Regions from separate parts of the Streptomyces sp. GMY02 genome, predicted to be linked through region 1. Evidence: riboswitches for the same ligand, from Rfam matches in the RefSeq annotation. Region 1 holds a riboswitch; each other region holds the start of a gene.
What was found. A riboswitch is a leader RNA that binds a small molecule or an ion and turns the genes downstream of it on or off. The one in region 1 is predicted to bind S-adenosylmethionine.
Positions count from the first base shown of each region.

Region 2: linked by a shared signal. The riboswitch ahead of KQY30_RS05240 (glutathione S-transferase C-terminal domain-containing protein) and the one ahead of thrC (threonine synthase) in region 1 are both predicted to bind S-adenosylmethionine.
Region 3: linked by a shared signal. The riboswitch ahead of KQY30_RS26755 (aminotransferase class V-fold PLP-dependent enzyme) and the one ahead of thrC (threonine synthase) in region 1 are both predicted to bind S-adenosylmethionine.

Region 1 is NZ_CP077658.1:4,810,078-4,816,967, forward strand. It holds gene KQY30_RS20390 (trehalose-6-phosphate synthase) at 1-1,407, opposite strand, end outside; gene KQY30_RS20395 (hypothetical protein) at 1,521-1,808, opposite strand; gene KQY30_RS20400 (glucosyl-3-phosphoglycerate synthase) at 1,847-2,875, opposite strand; SAM riboswitch class I at 3,113-3,240, shown strand; gene thrC (threonine synthase) at 3,258-4,544, shown strand; gene KQY30_RS20410 (ubiquitin-like small modifier protein 1) at 4,603-4,878, shown strand; gene KQY30_RS20415 (cold-shock protein) at 5,303-5,506, shown strand; gene groL (chaperonin GroEL) at 5,916-6,890, shown strand, end outside.
Region 2 is NZ_CP077658.1:1,265,396-1,272,285, reverse strand. It holds gene KQY30_RS05260 (hydantoinase/oxoprolinase family protein) at 1-692, shown strand, start outside; gene KQY30_RS05255 (hypothetical protein) at 689-1,342, shown strand; gene KQY30_RS05250 (TRAP transporter large permease subunit) at 1,347-2,627, shown strand; gene KQY30_RS05245 (hypothetical protein) at 2,655-3,743, shown strand; SAM riboswitch class IV at 3,870-4,016, shown strand; gene KQY30_RS05240 (glutathione S-transferase C-terminal domain-containing protein) at 4,328-5,221, shown strand; gene KQY30_RS37085 (putative leader peptide) at 5,280-5,411, shown strand; gene KQY30_RS05235 (LLM class flavin-dependent oxidoreductase) at 5,559-6,791, shown strand; gene KQY30_RS05230 (NtaA/DmoA family FMN-dependent monooxygenase) at 6,813-6,890, shown strand, end outside.
Region 3 is NZ_CP077658.1:6,271,777-6,278,666, forward strand. It holds gene KQY30_RS26745 (ubiquinol-cytochrome c reductase cytochrome b subunit) at 1-1,305, shown strand, start outside; gene trpD (anthranilate phosphoribosyltransferase) at 1,527-2,597, shown strand; SAM riboswitch class IV at 2,821-2,938, shown strand; gene KQY30_RS26755 (aminotransferase class V-fold PLP-dependent enzyme) at 2,972-4,360, shown strand; gene KQY30_RS26760 (Lrp/AsnC family transcriptional regulator) at 4,419-4,700, opposite strand; gene KQY30_RS26765 (rhomboid family intramembrane serine protease) at 4,697-5,407, opposite strand; gene KQY30_RS26770 (hypothetical protein) at 5,593-5,835, shown strand; gene KQY30_RS26775 (NYN domain-containing protein) at 5,869-6,890, shown strand, end outside.

The sequences.
Region 1 (6,890 bases):
GAGGGCCGTGAGCTGGTCCAGGAACCATTGCTGCGGGGGGAGGGCCGTGGCCGCCGCGGAGAGGCGTTTGGCGCGTTCCGCGCGGTCTTCGGGGGAGAGCGTCAGGGCCTGGTGGAGCGCTTTCGCCGTGGCGGAGATGTCGTACGGGTTCACCGTCAGCGCGTCCTCGCCCATCTCCTCGTACGCCCCCGCCTCCCGCGACAGCACCAGCGCGCAGCCGCGCTCCGAGACGACGGGGATCTCCTTCGCGACCAGGTTCATGCCGTCCCGGATCGGGTTGACCAGGGCCACGTCCGCGAGCCGGTAGGCGGCCAGGGAGCGGGCGAAGTCGTCGCGGACGTGGAGGACGACCGGGGACCAGCCGGCCGTGCCGAACTCGTCGTTGATCGCCTCGGCCACCCGCTGGACCTCGGCGGTGTAGTCGCGGTAGACCGCCAGATCCTGCCGGGAGGGGTAGGCGAAGGCGACATGGACGACGCGTTCGCGCCATTCGGGGTGGTCGACGAGGAGCTGCCGGTAGGCGAGCAGACCGCGGACGATGTTCTTGGACAGTTCCGTACGGTCCACCCGGACGATCGTCCTCCGCGGTTCGCCGGAGTCCGGGCCCGGGCCTCCCGTACGGCCGATCTGCTCGCGCAGGGTCGCGATCCGCTCCTCCACGTCCGGGCGGTGCGCGCGCTCGCGCAGGAAGTCGCCGTCCGCGCCCAGGCCGTGCACACCGGTCCTGGTGTTGCCCGTCCCGCCCAGCAGTTCCGTACAGCACGCACGGAAGGCGTCCGCCCACCGGTGCGTCAGGAACGCCGCGCGGTCCGCCCCGAGGATGCCGCGCAGCAACTGGCGGGCGATGTCGTCGGGCAGCAGCCGGAAGTAGTCGACCGGCGCCCACGGGGTGTGCGAGAAGTGCCCGATGCGCAGGTCGGGGCGGAGCGCGCGCAGCATCCCGGGCACCAGCGCCAGGTGGTAGTCCTGCACCAGGACCGCCGCGCCCTCCGCCGCCTCGTCCGCCAGCGCCTCCGCGAAGGCGCGGTTGTACGTCTCGTACGACGCCCACTGCGCGCGGAACTCGGGGCCGAAGGACGGCTCCAGCGGTGTCTGGTAGAGCAGATGGTGCAGGAACCAGAGCGTGGAGTTCGCGACGCCGTTGTACGCGTCGGCGTACACCTCGGGCGCGATCCCCAGCATCCGGACCCGCTGGCCGCCGGTGTCGGCCGGGTCGAGCCGTCCGTCCGTACGCCGCACCGCCTCGCGGTCGCCGTCGCCGAGCGCCGCGCACACCCACACCGCGCCGTCGTCGGACCCGATGGCCGAGAGGCCGGACACCAGACCGCCGCCGCCGCGCTTCGGCGCCAGCGAGCCGTCGTCGCGCAGGGTGTACGAGACGGGGCCGCGGTTGGACGCGACAAGGATCTGGGCCGGCTGGACCTTGGGCCGGGAGGACGGCTCGGTAACCATGTGCCGAACCTAGCCCGTCCCGTAAACGCTCAAACGTACGGACGGTGTGGTGTGCGCCCCGTCGGAGCTCAGCGGCGGCCACGGGTCGCCGCCAGCGCCACCACGCCCGCGCCCGTCAGCGCCAGTGCCACCCCGCCCAGCAGCCACAACCGCTCCGCCACGCCTCCGGTGTCCGCGAGATGGCCCTCCAGCGGCTCGTGCACCGCGCCTTCCACGGCCTCCCGCACCGGGCCGTAGACCCGTGCGCCGTCCGCCGGCGGCTGGTCCGCGGCCAGCGCCTGCCCGGGTGCCAGCGCCACCAGCGTTCCGGCCAGCACCCCGATTGCCCGCCTGATAATCACATCTTTTGCCCTCATAAGGGTGCAATGTAAGCAACGGATGTGATGATGCGTGGTTACGCCGCGCGTCCGGCCGTGTACTCCGCGATCTCCCGCATCGGCGGCCGCTCCTCCGTGTCGACGGAGTAGGTGCGCGGTACGAACCCGTTCTCGCCCCGGTCGAACTGCGTCAGCTCCGGACGGACCAAATGCGCGCGGGACAGGCGCAGTTGGGCCGTACGGTAGATCGCCGCGGCCATTCGCCCCAGCGCCCGGTCGTCCTGGTGCCGGTGCAGCCGCACCCCCACGTCGACCTGGCCGAGCGCGTCCAGGCCCACCGTGTGCAGGGCGTCGACCAGCAGCCCCAGCTCCACGCCGTACCCGACCGGGAACGGCAGCCGCTCCAGCAGCGAGCGCCGCGCCGCGTACTCCCCGCCCAGCGGCTGGACGAACCCCGCCAGGCGCGGCCAGTGCAGATTGAGCAACGGGCGCGCCACCAGCTCGGTCACCCGCCCGCCCTGCCCGGCCGCCGCCCCGCCGCGGCGGTCCGGGTCGCCCCGGCCGCTCGTGTCGCCCTGGCCGCCGGTGAGAGCGCTCTCGGTCAGGAGAGCGCTCTCAGTCAGCGGACGGTCGTACATCGCCTTCACGAACTGCACATCCGCGTCCGTCAGCAGCGGTCCCACCGTCCCGGACACGAACTCGGCCGAGAACCGCCGCAGATCCGCGTCCACGAAGCACACCACATCGCCGCTCGTCACCAGGAGCGACCGCCACAGCACCTCGCCCTTGCCGGGCAGTGCGGGCAGCCGCGGCAGGATCGAGTCCCGGTGCACCACCCGCGCCCCGGCCGCCGCCGCGGTCTCGGCCGTACGGTCCGTGGAACCGGAGTCGATCACCACCAGCTCGTCGACCAGCGGCGCACGCTCCATCAGCTCACGCCGTATCACCGACACGATCCCGCCGACCGTCGCCTCTTCGTCGAGCGCCGGCAGCACCACGCTCACCGTGGTCCCGCGCGCGGCCTTCGCCAGCAGGAGCCGGTCGAGCGTACGGTCGGCCGCCGACCAGGAGCGCCTGGTCAGCCAGCGTTCCACCTCTTCCAGCACGGTCGGTACTCTCCCTGACGTGTCGTGCGTGTCGTGCGATGCTCGCCCATGCGTCTCACGCGTGCCCGTTCACGCGTGCCTGTCCATGCCACGCGTGGTGACGTGATCCATCTCGCGGTGCGGACCACTATCTCAACCGTCCGCTCCTTCGGTTACAGTCTTGAACAACACGAGTGGCCACCGCATGCCGGGGTCGTTTCGTGAAAAAACGCGCCGGACCAGGGGTCCGCGCCATAGCGCTCATCCAGAGGGACTGAGGGAACGGCCCGTTGAAGTCCCGGCAACCCTCCCGCCGACCGCGAGGTCACGGTGGGGAAGGTGCCAATTCCGTCTTGCGGCGAAACGCGTCGTAAGGAAGATGAGGAGAAAGGGCCTCGCCATCATGGCTGTGCAGACCGTCCGCCACGCCGACGCCTCCGTTGATCTCGGACCCGCCGCCGCGCTCTCGTGCCGCGAGTGCGGAGAGCGCTTCCAGCTCGGACCCATCTTCGCCTGTGCGAGCTGTTTCGGGCCGCTCGAAGTCGCGTACGACCTGCCGAGCGGCACCCCCGAAGAGCTCAAGAAGCGCATCGCCGAAGGCCCCGACAACATCTGGCGGTACGCGCCGCTGCTGCCCGTCCCCGCCGATGTGGCGACCAAGCCGAACATCAACCCCGGCTTCACCAAGCTGGTCAAGGCCGACAATCTCGCCCGCGAACTCGGCGTTACCGGCGGCCTGTACGTCAAGGACGACTCCGGCAATCCGACACACTCCTTCAAGGACCGCGTCGTCGCCATCGCCGTCGAGGCCGCCCGCGCCTTCGGCTTCACCACGCTCTCCTGCTCGTCCACCGGCAATCTGGCCGGCGCGGTCGGCGCCGCCGCGGCCCGCGCCGGCTTCCGCTCCTGCGTGTTCATCCCGCACGACCTGGAGCAGGGCAAGGTCGTCATGGCGGCGGTGTACGGCGGTGAACTCGTCGGTATCGAGGGCACGTACGACGATGTGAACCGGTTCTGCTCGGAGCTGATCGGCGACCCGCTGGGCGAGGGCTGGGGCTTCGTCAACGTCAACCTCCGCCCGTACTACGGCGAGGGCTCCAAGACCCTCGCGTACGAGATCTGCGAGCAGCTCGGCTGGCGGATCCCCGACCAGATCGTCGTCCCGGTCGCCTCGGGCTCGCAGCTCACGAAGATCGACAAGGGTCTCCAGGAGCTGATCAAGCTGGGGCTGGTGGAGGACAGGCCGTACAAGATCTTCGGCGCCCAGGCCGAGGGCTGCTCGCCGGTGTCCACCGCGTTCAAGGCCGGGCACGATGTCGTACGGCCGCAGAAGCCGGACACGATCGCCAAGTCGCTGGCGATCGGCAACCCGGCGGACGGACCGTACGTCCTGGACATCGCCCGGCGTACGGGCGGGGCGGTCGAGGACGTCGACGACGAGCTGATCGTCGAGGCGATCAAGCTGCTGGCCCGCACCGAGGGAATCTTCGCGGAGACCGCCGGTGGGGTGACGGTCGGTGTGACGAAGAAGCTGATCGACTCCGGTCTGCTCGACCCGGCGCTGACGACCGTCGTCCTCAACACGGGTGACGGACTGAAGACCCTGGACGCCGTGGCGGCGACGACGGGGCCGACCGCGACGATCCGCCCGAGCCTGGACGCGTTCCGCGAAGCCGGCCTGGCCCGCTGAAACCCGACGACGTTACCGGCGTTACGGAAAGCCGGAAGACGGAAGGCAGAACACCACTATGAGCGTCAATGTCCGCATCCCGACCATTCTCCGTACGTACACCGGCGGCCAGGCCGAGGTCCCGGCCGAGGGGGCGACCCTCTCCGAGGTCATCCAGTCCCTGGAGGCCAACCACCCCGGCATCGCCGCGCGTGTCCTGGACGACCAGGGCAAGCTGCGCCGCTTTGTGAACGTGTACGTGAACGACGACGATGTCCGTTTCGAGCAGGGCCTGGAGACCGTCACCCCGGCGGGCGCGGGCGTCTCGATCATCCCGGCGGTCGCCGGGGGCTGAGCTCCGCCGCCCGGCCGGCGCGGCACGTTCCGACTCGTTCCGACGACTCTCCGACGGCTCTCTGGCGGCTCCCCGAAAGCTCCACCGATGGCTCCCTCCGCGAAGCAAGCGGAGGGAGCCATTCTCTATGGTTGAACGCGATAGAGTATGGGAACGCCCCTCCGCCGGCCCTGCCGCGCGTGTATCAGAACGCGACAACATGGGGGCAAAGTCCTGGTGTTGTTTGCGCTATAGGTGCGCTTTGCCCGGCCCGACTTGCCCGGGAACGCAGCGAATTCGTCGCTATGCGTGTTCAGCCATGCCCAGAATTCTCGTCCGATTGACCTGTTGCAGAGGGCAGTTGGGCAGATACATTCAGCCGCGGTCGACGCGTTCCGGCGCGAAGTGTGGCCCCCTGGAAGGGCCAGTAATAGGGGAGTTAGGCATGGCTCAGGGCACCGTCAAGTGGTTCAACGCGGAGAAGGGGTACGGCTTCATCGCGGTCGACGGTGGTGCGGATGTTTTCGTCCACTACAGCGCGATCCAGATGGACGGTTACCGCACCCTTGAAGAAGGTCAGCGAGTGGAGTTCGAGATCTCGCAGGGCCAGAAGGGTCCGCAGGCGGACATGGTCAAGCTCGCCGTCTGATCCCGGCGCGATCGGCCACCGACGCACTCAGCTCACGCGCGAGGGGCCCGTATCCCAGAGATGGGGATACGGGCCCCTCGTGCGTGTGCGCCCCCGTGCGTGTGCGCCCACCCGGTAAGAACCGGGGGCTCCGGCCTTCCGGCGGGGCCGCTCCGGCGCGGGTGCCTCGAAGGGGTCGTGGGAGCCGGGGGAGCTTGCACTCTCGGGGGTCGAGTGCTAATCATTGGCGTTAGCACTCTGCAAGTGAGAGTGACAACTTGAGGACCGGGTCTGTGAGGCCCGAAGAGCCGGTGGGGCAATGAACCGCACGGCTCTCAGGCCGTCCGTCGCGGGCGCCGGCGCGGTCCGCTCCACCCGCCCCCTGGGCCCTGCGGCCCGGGGAGACCCCTGTCCGGGAGGACCACTTCACATGGCCAAGATCATCGCGTTCAACGAGGAGGCACGGCGCGGTCTCGAGCGCGGGATGAACCAGCTCGCCGACGCCGTCAAGGTCACCCTTGGCCCCAAGGGCCGTAACGTCGTCCTCGAGAAGAAGTGGGGCGCCCCCACGATCACCAACGATGGTGTGTCCATCGCCAAGGAGATCGAGCTCGAGGACCCGTACGAGAAGATCGGCGCCGAGCTGGTCAAGGAAGTCGCCAAGAAGACGGACGACGTCGCCGGCGACGGTACGACCACCGCGACCGTGCTCGCCCAGGCGCTCGTCCGCGAGGGCCTGCGCAATGTGGCCGCCGGTGCCAACCCGATGGCCCTCAAGCGTGGCATCGAGAAGGCCGTCGAGGCCGTCTCGGGCGCTCTGCTGGAGCAGGCCAAGGACGTGGAGACCAAGGAGCAGATCGCTTCGACCGCCTCCATCTCCGCCGCCGACACCCAGATCGGCGAGCTGATCGCCGAGGCCATGGACAAGGTCGGCAAGGAAGGCGTCATCACCGTCGAGGAGTCCCAGACCTTCGGTCTGGAGCTTGAGCTGACGGAGGGTATGCGCTTCGACAAGGGCTACATCTCGGCCTACTTCGCCACCGACATGGAGCGTATGGAGGCGTCCCTGGACGACCCGTACCTCCTGATCGTCAACTCCAAGATCGGCAATGTGAAGGACCTCCTTCCGCTGCTGGAGAAGGTCATGCAGTCGGGCAAGCCGCTGCTGATCATCGCGGAGGACGTCGAGGGCGAGGCGCTGTCGACCCTGGTCGTCAACAAGATCCGTGGCACCTTCAAGTCGGTTGCCGTCAAGGCCCCGGGCTTCGGCGACCGCCGCAAGGCCATGCTCAACGACATCGCCATCCTCACCGGCGGCACGGTCATCTCCGAGGAGGTCGGCCTGAAGCTGGAGAACGCCGGCCTGGACCTGCTGGGCCGCGCCCGCAAGGTCGTCATCACCAAG
Region 2 (6,890 bases), 3.5 Mb from region 1:
GCATAGCCCGCCATAACGAGGTCATCAGCCCCATCGGCGTGGCCCTCGCCCTCATCCGTGAACAGGTGGAACGCATCATCCCCGGCGCCGGCCAGGAACAGATCCTCGCCGTACGGGCCGAGGCCGAGGCCGCCGTCGTCGCCCAGGGTGCCGCCGCCGACGGTGTCGAGGTGGAGGTCACCGTCGACCCGCAGACCAGCACCGTGCGGGCCGTCGCGACCGGCGCCACCGAACTGCGCACACAGGACCGTGCCCACCGGGCCGACGACGCCGAACGGCTGCGTGCCGCCGCCGCCAGCCTGAAGACCGATCCGGCGTCGGTGCGTGTGCTCGCCGGCACCCCCGCGCACACCGTGTACGGCACCGATGTGCGCCGCCGGTTCCGTCCCGACCGCCACCCGGTGCGCGTCGTGGACGCCGATGGCGTCGTACGGCTCCACGCGCCGGACGCCAGGGTCGAGACCACCACCGTCGGCCGCGCGCCCGAAGTCCTCGCGGGGCTGGTGCGGGAGGCCACGTCGTACGGCGACGGCGGGGTCCGCGCCCCCGCCCTGCGGCTTCTCCTCGGCTCCCGGATCGCCGACCTCTCCGGTGTGCTCGACCCGCAGCCGCTGCTGGCCCTCGCCCGCAGCGAACTGCGCGCACGCGCCGCCGACGAACCGGTCGTCGCCGTCCTGGAGGTGCGCTCGTGACGGCCGCCCTGCTCGACCGTGCCGCGCTGGCCGCGATCGATGCGCTCGAAGCGAGCGACGACATCGAGTTCGGCGTACGGCTGCTCGCGAACACCCCCACGCACGAAGGCCGCGACCCGGCGCTGCTGCGGCAATGGGCGCGTACCGCCGACGAGTTCGGCGCCGCACTCGCCCCCGCCGCCGTCACGGCCCGGGTCGTGGAGAGTCCCGACGGACTGACGAAGGGCCTGCTCGCCCGCTACACCTCCCGGCCCGTGCCGACCGTGGAACTGTTCACCGACACCCTGGCCCTCGCCGACGAGCTGATCGACAGGCTCGGCTGGCGCCACTGGTATCCGGCGGGGTCGGTACGGGCGGCGGCGATCGCCCACGAGGCGGTGCACGAACGGCTCCACCACGGACCGGCGAAGACGGCCCTGAAGCGGTCGCTCGGCCATGTCGTGCTGCGCGCGGGACGCCACCGTCTGTACGGCCATGTCGCGGGCGCCGACGAGATTGCCGCCCACGCGTACGCCCGCACCGTGTGCGGCCTCGGCCGCAGCCCGCTCCTGCTGACGGCCGCCCTGGCCACCGCCGCCGACGCGGCGGAACCGCCGCACGGGTCCCCGCACCAGCTCCCGCGCGGATCCGCGCCCGGAAGAAAGAAGTAACGCCATGGGCGTCGTCATCCTTCTTGTCATGGCGGCCGGTGTCGCCGCGATGCTCACCCGCAGACTCCCCACCGCCTTCGCGCTCGTCATCCTGGCCGTCGGCATCGCCTTTCTCACGGGCGCCCCGCTGACCGGCGAGAACAGCGTCCTGGACACGGTCGTCCAGGAGGGCGCGCCGACCCTCGCCGCCACGATGATCGCGATCCTGCTGGGCTCCTGGCTCGGCAAGCTCCTGGACGAGACCGGTATCGCGGGCACGCTCGTCCGTAAGATCGTTGAATTCGGCGGCGACCGCCCCGTCGTGGTCGCCCTCGGTGTCCTCGCCGTCTCCACTCTTGTCGGTACGGTCACGGGCTCGGCGCCCGCCGCGATGCTCGCCGGCATCATCGGCATCCCCGCCATGATCGCCGTCGGGATCCCCAAGGTCACCGCGGCCGGCACCATCCTGATGGGCATCGCCGCCGGCATGCCCTTCGAACTGCCCATCTGGCAGTTCTTCTCCACCGCGCTGGAGCTGCCCGTCGACACCGTGCGCGGCTTCATGATGAAGCTGTTCCCGTTCGCGCTGGCCGCCGCCGTCCTCTTCGTCCTCGTCGAGACCCGGCGACGCGGCGTCGAGCACACATGGTCCCTCAAGTCCGCGTCCGCGAAGCCCGCTTCGCGCCGCAGCCAACTGGGCGACGCCCCCTGGTACGCGCTGCTCACCCCACTCGTACCGCTGATCCTCGCCCTCGGCCTCGACATCGCGATCCTGCCGTCCATGCTGGCCGGTGTCCTGTACGCGCTGGTCACCACCACCCGGCCGGGCGAGATGAACAAACGGCTGCTGCGCACCCTGTACGGCGGCTTCGAGACGGCGGCGGCACCGATCGTGCTGTTCATCGCGATCGGCGTCCTGCTCGCCGCGGTGAAGCTGCCCGGCGCGGTGGAGGCGCTGGAGCCGCTGATCAAGGCGGTCAGCCCGCAGAATCCGGTGCTGTTCGTCGTGGTTTTCACCGTGCTCGTGCCGCTCTGTCTCTACCGGGGGCCGCTGAACGTCTACGGCCTCGGCGCGGGCATCGCCGGTGTCCTCATCGCCGCCGGCATCTACCCGGCCGCCGCGGTGCTGGGCCTCGCCACCTCGTACAACCAGGTCTTCGGTGTGTCGGACCCGACGAGCACCCAGACCGTGTGGAGCGCGCAGTACGCCGGGGTCACACCGCAGCAGGTGATGCTGCGGACCCTGCCGTACGTCTGGGCCGTCGCCCTGGGCGGATTCTGCGTCACCGCCGCCACCTATCTGTGATCTCTCACTCCCGGGACGGAGCACGACATGACACAGCACGACAGCAACGCGCGGCAGCACCACACCGACGAGCCGCGGAACCCCGGCCGGCGTATGTTCCTGCGTGCCGCGGCCGCGACCGCTGCGGCGGCATCCGGCGTGATCGCCACCGGTACGGCGGCGGGCAGCGCCGCCGCGGCCCCCGCCCTGGCCCCGGAGGCGGCGCCGGCCGCGGCCGCGGCGCCCGGCGGATTCCCCGACTACCGTTACCTCAAGACGCTTCTGACGCCCTCCCAGCTCAGGTACAACCCCACCGGCGAGATCATCTTCCCGTGTGTCCGGGGCGTCTACGACAAGTTGCCGAACCCGCTGGGCCGCTACTACCTCTACTACGGACCGCACGACGCGCCGGGCGGAATCTGCCTGGCCTACGGCGACTCGCTGGAGGGTCCGTTCACGGAGTACACCGCCAACCCGATCGTCTCCAACAACTGGCAGCCGCACTACAAGGTCAGCCATGTCGCCTCGCCGCACGTCCTCTGGAACGAGGACGTCAAGGAGCTGTGGCTCTACTTCCACGGCGAGAACGGCACGACCCGCCTCGCCCGTTCCAAGGACGGCATCACCTTCACGTACGACAAGGTGGTGCTCACCACCGCGATGATGCCGACGGGCAGCAGCGAGACCTCGTACGCGCGCGTCTTCCGGCACGACCTGCCCTCGCGCGATGCCCGCTATGTGATGCTCTTCATGCTCAACAACCAGTCCAACCACCGTGACATCGCCTGGGGCTGGTCGAAGGACGGCCGTGACTGGACGTTCGACCAGCAGCCGCTGGTACGCCACTCCGACGTCGGCGCCAACAACATCGGCGGTCCGCACCTGCTCACCCGGAACGGCAGCACGTACGTCGTCTACAACACCAGCAAGGAGAACGGCGGCAATCTGCTGATCACCGAGGTCGGCAACGACTTCAGCCGCCGCGAGCACCTCGGTCTCTTCTACGACTCGGCCAACAGCGCACCGGACAACGGGCGCAGCGCGTCACCGTCGTTCGGGACCGACCGGGGCGTGCCGTACATGATCTACGAGGCGGGTGAAAGGCTCCAGGGCTCGATCGCGGTGGCACGCGGCTGACCCACTGCCCCCGTATCCGCGGCCCGCCCGGCTCGACGGGCGGGCCGCAGCCGCCGACGGGCGCAGCGAAGGGCGGGTACCGCCTTCTTGACGGCCCGCCGGAGCGCGCTCAAACTATTGGGCGACGGTCACGATTGTCAGCGCTCACCCGCGCGGGAGTTCCTGCTCGGGCGGGTCATCGGCCCCGGCCCGCTGGCAGGCAACCCTTCCACTGCGACGGGGTGCCCCGGGTGACGACCAGGTCCCGTCCGGTGGGCGGGGCAAGTGCGGTCTCGTTGTCTCGCGAGGCCCGATGGACGGGACGGGACCGGCGGAGATGGCCAGGACATCGCGGAAGAGCAGAAGCGCCTGCCGGGCTTTCCGGCCGGTGCCGCTGCCGCGTCCGCGCCTGCTGACCAGGCGCCGCCACATCGATCTGCTGCGGCTCCGCAACGGCTGCGCTCCGACGGACTGAGCCGAACCGCTCCGCAATCGCAGTCCCGGGTCCGGGCGTTGTGTGCCGTCGCGCGCCGCCGGACCCTCCTCCCGTACGGCCACCGGCGCCGCAGCAGCCACCGGGGCTCCACCGCAGCCATGGAGAGACCATGTCCGAGACCGTTGCCATGTCCGAGACCTTGAGCGCCGTGTCCGAGCCCCTTGCGCAGACGTCCTTCCCGGCATCGCTCCGCGATGCCCACCCCGGTACGGCCCCGCGTTTCCGCGACCGTATCGGTGCCGACCTGGGCGGCGGTTACTACCCGGTGGCGCACCGCTACCATCTGTATCTCTCGCTGGGCTGTCCGGGCTCGATGCGTATCTCGATCACCCTCGGCCTGCTCGGACTCAAGAAGTCGGTCCGCACCACGCTCCTGCCCTCGCCGCCCGGCGCCTGCGACGCGCTCGCGGCGCTCCGTACCGCGTACGAGACCACCCGGCACCGCTACGACGGTCCGCCGACCGTGCCCGCGCTGTGCGACCTGTGGAGCGGACGGGTCGTGAACAACCACACCCCCGACATCCTCGACGACCTCGCCCTCCGCTTCACCGACCAGGACAACGCCGATCTGCCCCGGCTGCGGCCCGCCGCCCTGGCCGCCGACATCGACGCCATCCGCCGGCTCCTCGGCGAGGGCCCGGCCCCGGACCCGGCGCTGGACTTCCTGGAGCGTCAACTCGCCTCGCACCCTTATGCGTTGGGTGAGACGCTCACGGCCGCGGATGTGGATCTGTGGGTGGCGCTCGTCCACCTGGACACCGACGCCCTGCGGCGCGTCGCCGCTGGTGACCGCCTCTGGTCGTACGTACGGCGGCTGGGCGCCCACCCGGCCTTCCACGGATATCCGTGCACGGAGGGAATCGCGGAACGTACGGAGGGGAAGCGGGAACACAGCGGTGAGGATCTGTGTTCTTCGGAGAAGGACAAGGATCGTGCCGGGGATCAGAGCCGCGTCACGGTGCCGGCGGACCAGGACTGCCGCCATCAGGCCATGGCTTGTTAGCGGCTCGTTGTCGCGAGCCCGGGACGGCGCGAGCCGAACGGGGATGGAGGTGACGGCAGTGCGGGGAGCCCCTCAGCGGCCCATGGTCACCATCGCCATGTACTCGCGGCGGCACATCGATCTCCAGCGCGTCGCCGCCGCACTGTGTCCGGCGTACGAGTCCGTCGCCGCGCGGCATTCGGCCGCTTAGGCATTTCGCGCGCCTGTCCTTACGCCCGGCCCTTCGCCCGGGCCCGCTCTTCTCGCTCTTCGCTGACTCTCCACTTTCGCCGACTCCCACCCCGACCGAGCACGGGCGCGGACGTCTTTCGGCATGCTCACAGGAAGCGGTGGCCCCATGCCCCGAGCACCACACGCACCCCTCCATCTGGCCGTCGCCCTCGACGGCGCCGGCTGGCATCCCGCCGCCTGGCGGGAGCCCGACGCCCGGCCCGGTGAACTGTTCACCGCGCGGTACTGGACCGGCCTGGTCACCGAGGCCGAGCGGGGCCTGCTGGACTTCGTGACCATCGACGACTCGCTGAGCCTCCAGACCTCCCGGTACGTCGAGCCGGACGAGCGCACCGACCAGGTACGGGGCAGGCTGGACGCCGTACTGATCGCCGCCCGGGTGGCGCCGCTGACCCGCGACATCGGGGTGATCCCGACCGCCGTGGTCACCCACACCGAGCCCTTCCATCTCTCGAAGGCGATCGCCACCCTCGACTATGTGAGTACCGGACGCGCCGGAATCCAGGTCCGGGTGTCCGGACGCGTCGACGAGGCCGCGCACTTCGGCCGCCGTACGGTGCCGGGCCTGCGGATCGAGGACCTGGCCACGACAGCGGGACAGCCGGCACGGTCAGGGGCCGAACGGCCCTGGGTGAAGGAGCTGTTCGACGAAGCCGCCGACTACGTCGAGGTGCTGCGCAGGCTCTGGGACAGTTGGGAGGACGACGCGGAGATCCGCGATGTCACCACCGGCCGCTTCATCGACCGCGACAAGCTGCACTACATCGACTTCGAGGGCGCGCACTTCAGCGTGAAGGGCCCCTCGATCACCCCGCGCCCGCCCCAGGGACAGCCGCTCGTCGCCGCGCTGGCGCACGCGACCGTCCCGTACGGACTGGTCGGCCGCTCGGCCGACATCGGATTCGTCACCCCGGTCGACGCCGATGACGCCCGGGCCGTTCTGGCCGAGATCCGCGCGGCACAGGCATCCGCCGGCCGCGCCGACGAGACCGTGCACGTCTTCGGCGATCTGGTGGTCTTCCTCGACGACGACCCCGGTGCCGCTGCGGACCGCAAGGCCCGTCTGGACGAACGTGCCGGCGCCGAGTTCAGCAGCGACGCCCGTGTCTTCACCGGGTCACCCGCCCAACTCGCTGATCTGCTGGAGGAGTTGTGGGATGCCGGACTGACCGGCTTCCGGCTGCGGCCCGCCGCCCTTCCGTACGACCTGGAGCAGATCACCCGCCACCTGGTGCCCGAACTCCGGCGCCGCGGTGCCTTCCGTACCGCGTACGAGGCGAGCACCCTGCGCGGGCTGCTCGGACTGTCCCGCCCCGCCAACCGCTACGCCGTCGCCTGAGCCGGAAGGACCGTACGAGAAATGAGCACGTCCGCCACACCGCCCAAGTCCTACACGCCGGCGAAGTCCGCCACGCCACAGAAGCAGATCCACCTCGCC
Region 3 (6,890 bases), 1.5 Mb from region 1:
CTGATCTTCCTCGCGGCCATGCTGGTGCACATGATGCGCGTCTTCTTCACGGGCGCGTTCCGCAAGCCGCGTGAGATCAACTGGCTGTTCGGCTTCCTGCTGTTCGTGCTGGGCATGTTCACCGGGTTCACCGGCTACTCGCTCCCGGACGACCTGCTCTCCGGTACCGGTGTGCGCTTCATGCAGGGCGCGATCCTGTCGGTGCCGGTGGTCGGGACGTATCTCTCGATGTTCCTGTTCGGCGGGGAGTTCCCCGGCGGCGACTTCGTGGCCCGGTTCTACTCGGTCCACATCCTGCTGCTGCCCGGCATCATGCTGGGGCTGGTCGTGGCCCATCTGATCCTGGTCTTCTACCACAAGCACACCCAGTTCGCGGGTCCCGGACGTACGAACACGAACGTCGTGGGCATGCCGCTGCTGCCGGTCTACATGGCCAAGGCCGGAGGCTTCTTCTTCCTGGTCTTCGGTCTGATCGCGATCGTCTCGGCCATCGCCACGATCAACCCGATCTGGGCGCTCGGTCCGTACCGGCCCGACCAGGTGTCCACCGGAGCCCAGCCCGACTGGTACATGGGCTTCTCCGAAGGTCTTATCCGTGTGATGCCGGGGTGGGAGATCAACTTCCTGGGGCACACGCTTGTCCTGGGTGTGTTCATCCCGCTGGTGATCTTCCCGCTGGTGCTGGTCGCGATCGCGGTCTACCCGTTCATCGAGGGCTGGGTCACCCGTGACCCCCGCGAGCACCACATCCTGGACCGGCCACGCAACGCACCGACCCGTACGGCCTTCGGTGTGGCCTGGCTGACCTGGTACTTCATCCTGCTCGTCGGTGGCGGTAACGACCTCTGGGCGACGCACTTCCATCTGTCGATCAACGCGATCACCTGGTTCGTCCGGGTCGCCTTCTTCGTCGGACCGGTCGTCGCCTTCGTCGTCACCAAGCGGATCTGTCTGGGTCTCCAGCGGCGCGACGCCGAGAAGGTGCTGCACGGACGCGAGTCCGGGATCATCAAGCGGCTGCCGCACGGTGAGTTCATCGAGGTGCACACCCCGCTGGACCAGGCCGATCTGCACCGGCTGACCGCGCACGACCAGCACAAGCCGGCCGAGCTCGGCCCGCCGGTCGACGAGAACGGTGTACGGCGCAAGGTCGGCCCTGCCGAGAAGCTCCGGGTGAAGCTCAGCAAGGGCTACTACGGCGAGGGCAGCCAGATCCCCAAGCCGACCGCCGAGGAGTACAACGAGATCGCGGCCGCGCACGGCCACGGGCACGAGGAGATCACCACGGGTCACGGCAACCACTGATCCGGCCGTAGCAGGTCGCCACCACCGAGGGCCCCGGCCCGGTTCCCCCACGAGGGAACCGGCCGGGGCCCTCGGCGTGTGCGCGCCGGCGGGGCGTACGGGGCGTGCCCGGACCCGTCCGTACTCCGGTCACTCGTGCCTGCGGCCGGGGCTCCGCCGATACGCTTACGGCGGGCCCCGTACGGCCCGTACCCATCCCCGGGCACCCACCAGGAGCGAGCATGAGCGCTGTGACCCCCGTCGGAGGCGACACCGTGGCGGACCGCACCTGGCCCGGCGTGCTGAACCCGCTGCTGCGCGGCGAGAACCTGAGCCTCCAGGACACGGCGTGGGCCATGGACCGCATCATGAGCGGCGAGGCGACCGACGCGCAGATCGCCGGGTTCGCGGTGGCGCTGCGGGCGAAGGGCGAGACGGTGGAGGAGGTCTCGGGCCTCGTACGCACCATGTACGCGCACGCCAACACCATCGAGGTGCCCGGCCGTACGGTCGACATCGTCGGTACGGGCGGGGATCTCGCCAAGACCGTCAACATCTCCACGATGGCGGCGATCGTGGTGGCGGGCACGGGTGCCAAGGTCGTCAAGCACGGCAATCGCGCGGCCTCGTCCGCGAGCGGGGCCTCGGACGTCCTGGAGAAGCTCGGCGTCAATCTGGAGCTGACCCCGCAGCGGGTCGTGGAGGTCGCCGAGGAAGCGGGGATCACCTTCTGCTTCGCGGTGAAGTTCCACCCGGCGCTGCGGTACGCGGCCAAGGCCCGCAAGGAACTCGGCGCCCAGACCACCTTCAATGTGCTGGGCCCGCTGACCAATCCGGCGCGGGTCGGGTCGCAGGCGGTGGGCGTCGCGGATCCGCGGATGGCGCCGATCGTGGCGGGGGTGCTCGCCGATCGTGGCAACTCGTCGCTGGTCTTCCGCGGTGACGACGGCTTGGACGAGCTGACCACCACGGCGACGTCCCGGGTGTGGGTGGTACGGGACGGCAAGGTCACCGAGGACTCCTTCGACCCGCGCGATGTGGGCCTGGACCTGGTGCCGATCGAGGCGCTGCGGGGCGCCGACGCCTCGTACAACGCGGATGTGGCGCGCCGGTTGCTGGCGGGCGAGACGGGCCCGGTGCGTGACGCGGTCCTGCTGAACGCGGCGGCGGCGCTGGTGGCGCTGGACCCGACGGACGACGGGCTGGCGGCGCAACTGGGGGCGGGAATGGCGAGGGCGGCGGAAGCGGTGGACTCGGGCGCGGCGCGGCGGACGCTGGAGCGGTGGGTGACGGCGAGCAACGCGGGCGCCTGAGCGGCGGGCGGCGGCCCGTTCGTCCCTCAATCGCCGGACGGGCTGCTGTGTTGTGTCCTCAATCGCCGGACGGGCTTGTTTTGCTGGGCGGTACCAGTTGCGCACCCGGGTGCGGGCAAATCCAGCCCGTCCGGCGATTGAGGACGGGGCCGCTTGCCCGGTGCTTTCCGGATCGCGGACGTCGGCGCGGTCGGCGTGGGCGTTGTGGCATACTCCTCGACCAGGTCATGAGTGACAGCGATTACGGCCCCGGCTCGCTGTCCGGCAACCCTCCGTCCGTGGCGGGGTGCCCCGGGTGAAGACCAGGCCGTGGGCAGCGAGGTCCGCGGCAAGCGCGGACCCTTTGGGGTCCTGGTCCCCAAGGGAGCCGTTTCGTGAGCCCGAACGCCGTCAGCACGACCGCCGCCGCCCCCCTTCCCGTGCTCGGGCGCGATGTCACCGTTCCCCTGGTCACCGGTGGCGAAGTCACCTACGCCGCGCTCGACTACGCGGCCAGCGCCCCCGCGCTCCAGCGGGTCTGGGACGATGTCGCCGCGTACGCCCCGTACTACGGCAGTGTCCACCGCGGCGCGGGGTATCTCTCACAGCTCTCCACCGACCTGTTCGAGAACAGCCGCCGCACCGTCGCGGAGTTCCTCGGCTGCCGCCCCGACGACCAGGTCGTCTTCACCCGCTCGACCACCGACTCGCTGAATCTGCTCGCGGCCGTACTCCCCGCCGGCTGCGAGGTGTTCGTCTTCGAGACCGAGCACCACGCCTCCCTGCTGCCCTGGCGGGACGCCCGCGCCGGGGACGCCAGGATCAGCTATCTCAACGCCCCCCGCACCCCCGGCGAGGCCGTCGCCACCCTGGACCGGGCGCTGGCGCGGCGGGACTCCGAGCGTCCGGCGCTGGTCTGTGTCACCGGCGCCTCCAATGTCACCGGTGAGCTGTGGCCCGTACGGGAACTGGCCGCCGCCGCGCACGCCCATGGCGCCCGGATCGTCCTCGACGCCGCACAGCTCGCCCCGCACCACCGTGTGGACATCGCCGCGCTGGACGTCGACTGGGTCGCCTTCTCGGGACACAAGCTGTACGCGCCGTTCGGCTCCGGGGTCCTCGCGGGCCGCGCCGACTGGCTGCGGGACTCCGAGCCGTATCTCGCGGGCGGCGGCGCCAGCCGTACGGTGGCGCGCAGGGCCGACGGCGGGGTCGACGTCGAGTGGCACACCACGGCCGCCCGGCACGAGGCCGGTTCGCCGAACGTGATCGGGGCGTACGCGATCGCCTCCGCCTGCAAGGCGCTCACGGAGGCGGGCTTCGACACCCTCGTCGCGCGTGAGCAGCGGCTCGTCGACCGGGTGCGCTCGGGTCTCGCCGAGGTGCCCGAGGTCAGGGTGCTCTCGCTGTTCGGGGACGACGCCCCGCGCGTGGGCGTCCTGTCGTTCGTGGTCGAGGGCTGGAACAGCTCGCACTTCGCCGCCGCGCTCTCCGCGGAGTACGGCATCGGCGTACGGGACGGGCTGTTCTGTGCCCACCCGCTGGTGCGGACCCTGCTGGGGACGGATCCGCAGGACCCGGGGGAGTGCGGCGCCCCGGAGGCGGAGCCGGGCGAGCGCTCGCTCAACGCGATCCGGGTCAGCTTCGGTGCCGGGACCCCGGACGAGCATGTGGACCGCTTCGTCCGTGCCGTACGGGAGCTGGTGAGCGACGGGGCGCGCTGGAACTACCGTACGGAGGACGGCCGTTGCGTCCCCGACCGGACCGGCGCGCCGACGGCGTGACCGTACGGGCGCACAAGCCGCACAAGCCCCAGCCGTTGGGCCGGAGCGCCGGACAGGGCTAGGCGTCGAGGCCGATCGCGAACGCCGCTTCCAGGTCGTGCTGCGAGTACGTACGGAACGCCACATGCGTGTCCGTGGCCTCGACGCCCTCGATCTTGCTGATCCGGCCGGGGATCACATCCGCCAGATCGTCGTGCCTGGCCACCCGCACCATGGCGATCAGGTCGTACGTACCGGTGACCGAGAAGACCTCGCTGACGCTGTCCAGCGCGGCGATGGCCTCCGCGATCTCGGGGATCCGGTCCACGCTGGTCTTGATGAGCACGATCGCGGTGATCACGGCTGACGTTCTCCCTCGGTGGCCGCGGTGTGGTCTCCCACTGTATCGGTACGCCAGTACCGCACCCAGGTGTAGAGGAAGCCCTCGCCGAAGCCCACCAGGTGTGTCAGATAGGCGACCCCCGGCCCGGAACCGGCACCCCGTGCCGCCAGCCACTGGAGCGCGAACCAGAAGATCAGCACGATCCAGGCGGGGAAGCGCAGCGGCAGGAAGAACAGGAACGGGAAGAGACTGGTGACCCGGGCCTTCGGGAAGAGGAAGAGGAAGGCGCCGAGCACCCCCGAGATCGCTCCCGAGGCGCCCACCAGGGTCTGGTCCGAGGCCGCGTTGGCAAGTGCGTACGCGAGCAGCGCGAGACAGCCGACGCCGACGTAGAAGAGCAGGAAGTGGATGCGGCCCATCCGCTCCTCGGCCATCGCGCCGAAGACGAACAGGAACAGCATGTTGCCGAGCAGATGCAGCCAGCTACCGTGCACGAAGAGCGCGGTCAGTGGACTGAGCAGGGCCCGTGGCGAGGCGCTGAGCAGTTCGACGGGGACGACACCCCACTGTTCGAAATAGGCGCTCTGGGCGGCGAGCCGCGCTTCTCCCGTTCCGTACACGGGATTGAAGCCCGAGGCCGGGCTGAACAGGAAAGCCAGACAGCAGAGCCCGATCAGTGTGTAGGTCACCACCGGTCCGCCGGCCGTCGTCCGCCACGTATTCACTGACAGAGCATGGCGTACCCGGACCGACCGGTACAGAGCGCCTCGCCGCTCCCTGGGGTGCCCCCGAGGCCGTAGGGTTGCAGGGAGTACATCCGCTGTTCGACGGCGCACCACGGACGACGGCGCGAGGGGCAGCGGGACCGGACGACCGCGACGAACGGAACGATGTGGAAGAGGGCGCACTGATGACGACGGTTCCCCGGCCGACGGCGGCCACCCGGTGGCGCTGCACCCTGTGCGGCAATCTCACGCGCTTCGACGTGACCCGGTCGTCCAGGGCCGTGGAGTACGTCCATCTGGACCTGGCGGGGGAACCGACGGTCGAGGAGCGCGAGGTGGTCAGTGAGACCATCGAGTCGGTGCGGTGCCGGTGGTGCAACGCGGTGGATCAGATCGAACTGGTGGACAGGCCGGGCGCCGGTTCCTGAGGGAGCCGCCCGAAAGGGTATGGGGTGACGGATGTGGAGCAGGGCGCAAGCGGTGCGGAGCCGGCCGGCGCGGCCGGCGGTGACGCCGCGGAGGCCCTCGACCGCCCGCTCCCGGACGGGGTACGGCGCAGGGTCATCGCGCTGGTGTCGGACGCCTTCGGCGGTCTGACCCTCACCGAACTCCCCACGCAGTTGCGGCAGTACGCGCGGTTCACCCCGAACCGGCGGGCGAGGTTCGCGGGCAACGCGATGGCGGCGGCCCTGGAGAGCGATCCGCTGTTCCGGCAGCGGATCGGCGAGCGCATCAGCCAGTCCCAGCCGGAGCTGGCCGGGGCGCTGGAGTCGGGATCGCCGCCCGCCGCCGCGGATCCCGTGGACGTCGCGGCGGCCGCGTATGTGCTCAGGCCCCCCGGATGGGTGAAGTTGGTGGCCGCGGCGGGCGAGGAGGCCCAGCGTGCGGACGCCGAGCGCGCCGACGAGGAGGCCCGGCGCGAGCTGGAGCGGCTGCGCGAGGAACTCGCCGTCGCGCGGGCGTCGACGAAGAGCGAGACCGAGCGGCTGCGTACGGAGCTGGAGGCGGTCCGCAAGGAAGCCGAGGCGCTCCATCGCAAACTGCGCAGCTCCCAGAGCGATGTGAAGCGGGGCGAGGCCGCGCTGCGCCGTATCCAGGCGGAGACCGAGACGGTCAGGGCCGAGGCCGCCGCGCAGGTGTCGGCCGCCGAGAGTGAGACCCGCCGGGTCAAGGCGCGGCTCGCCGAGGCGGAGGCGTCGGTCGAGTCGAGCCGCAGGGCCGCCCGTGAGGGGCGCTCGGCGGAGGACATGCGGCTGCGGCTGCTGCTGGACACCGTGCTGGAGTCGGCGCAGGGGCTGCGGCGCGAGCTGGCGCTGCCGCCCGCCACCGGGCGTCCCGCGGACGCGGTGGACGCGGTGGAGCCGGGCCGTATGTCGCCGAAGGACGTGGCGGCCCGAGCGCTGTCCGAGACCGATCCGGCGCTGCTCGATCAACTGCTGGCGCTGCCGCAGTCACATCTGATCGTGGACGGCTACAACGTCAC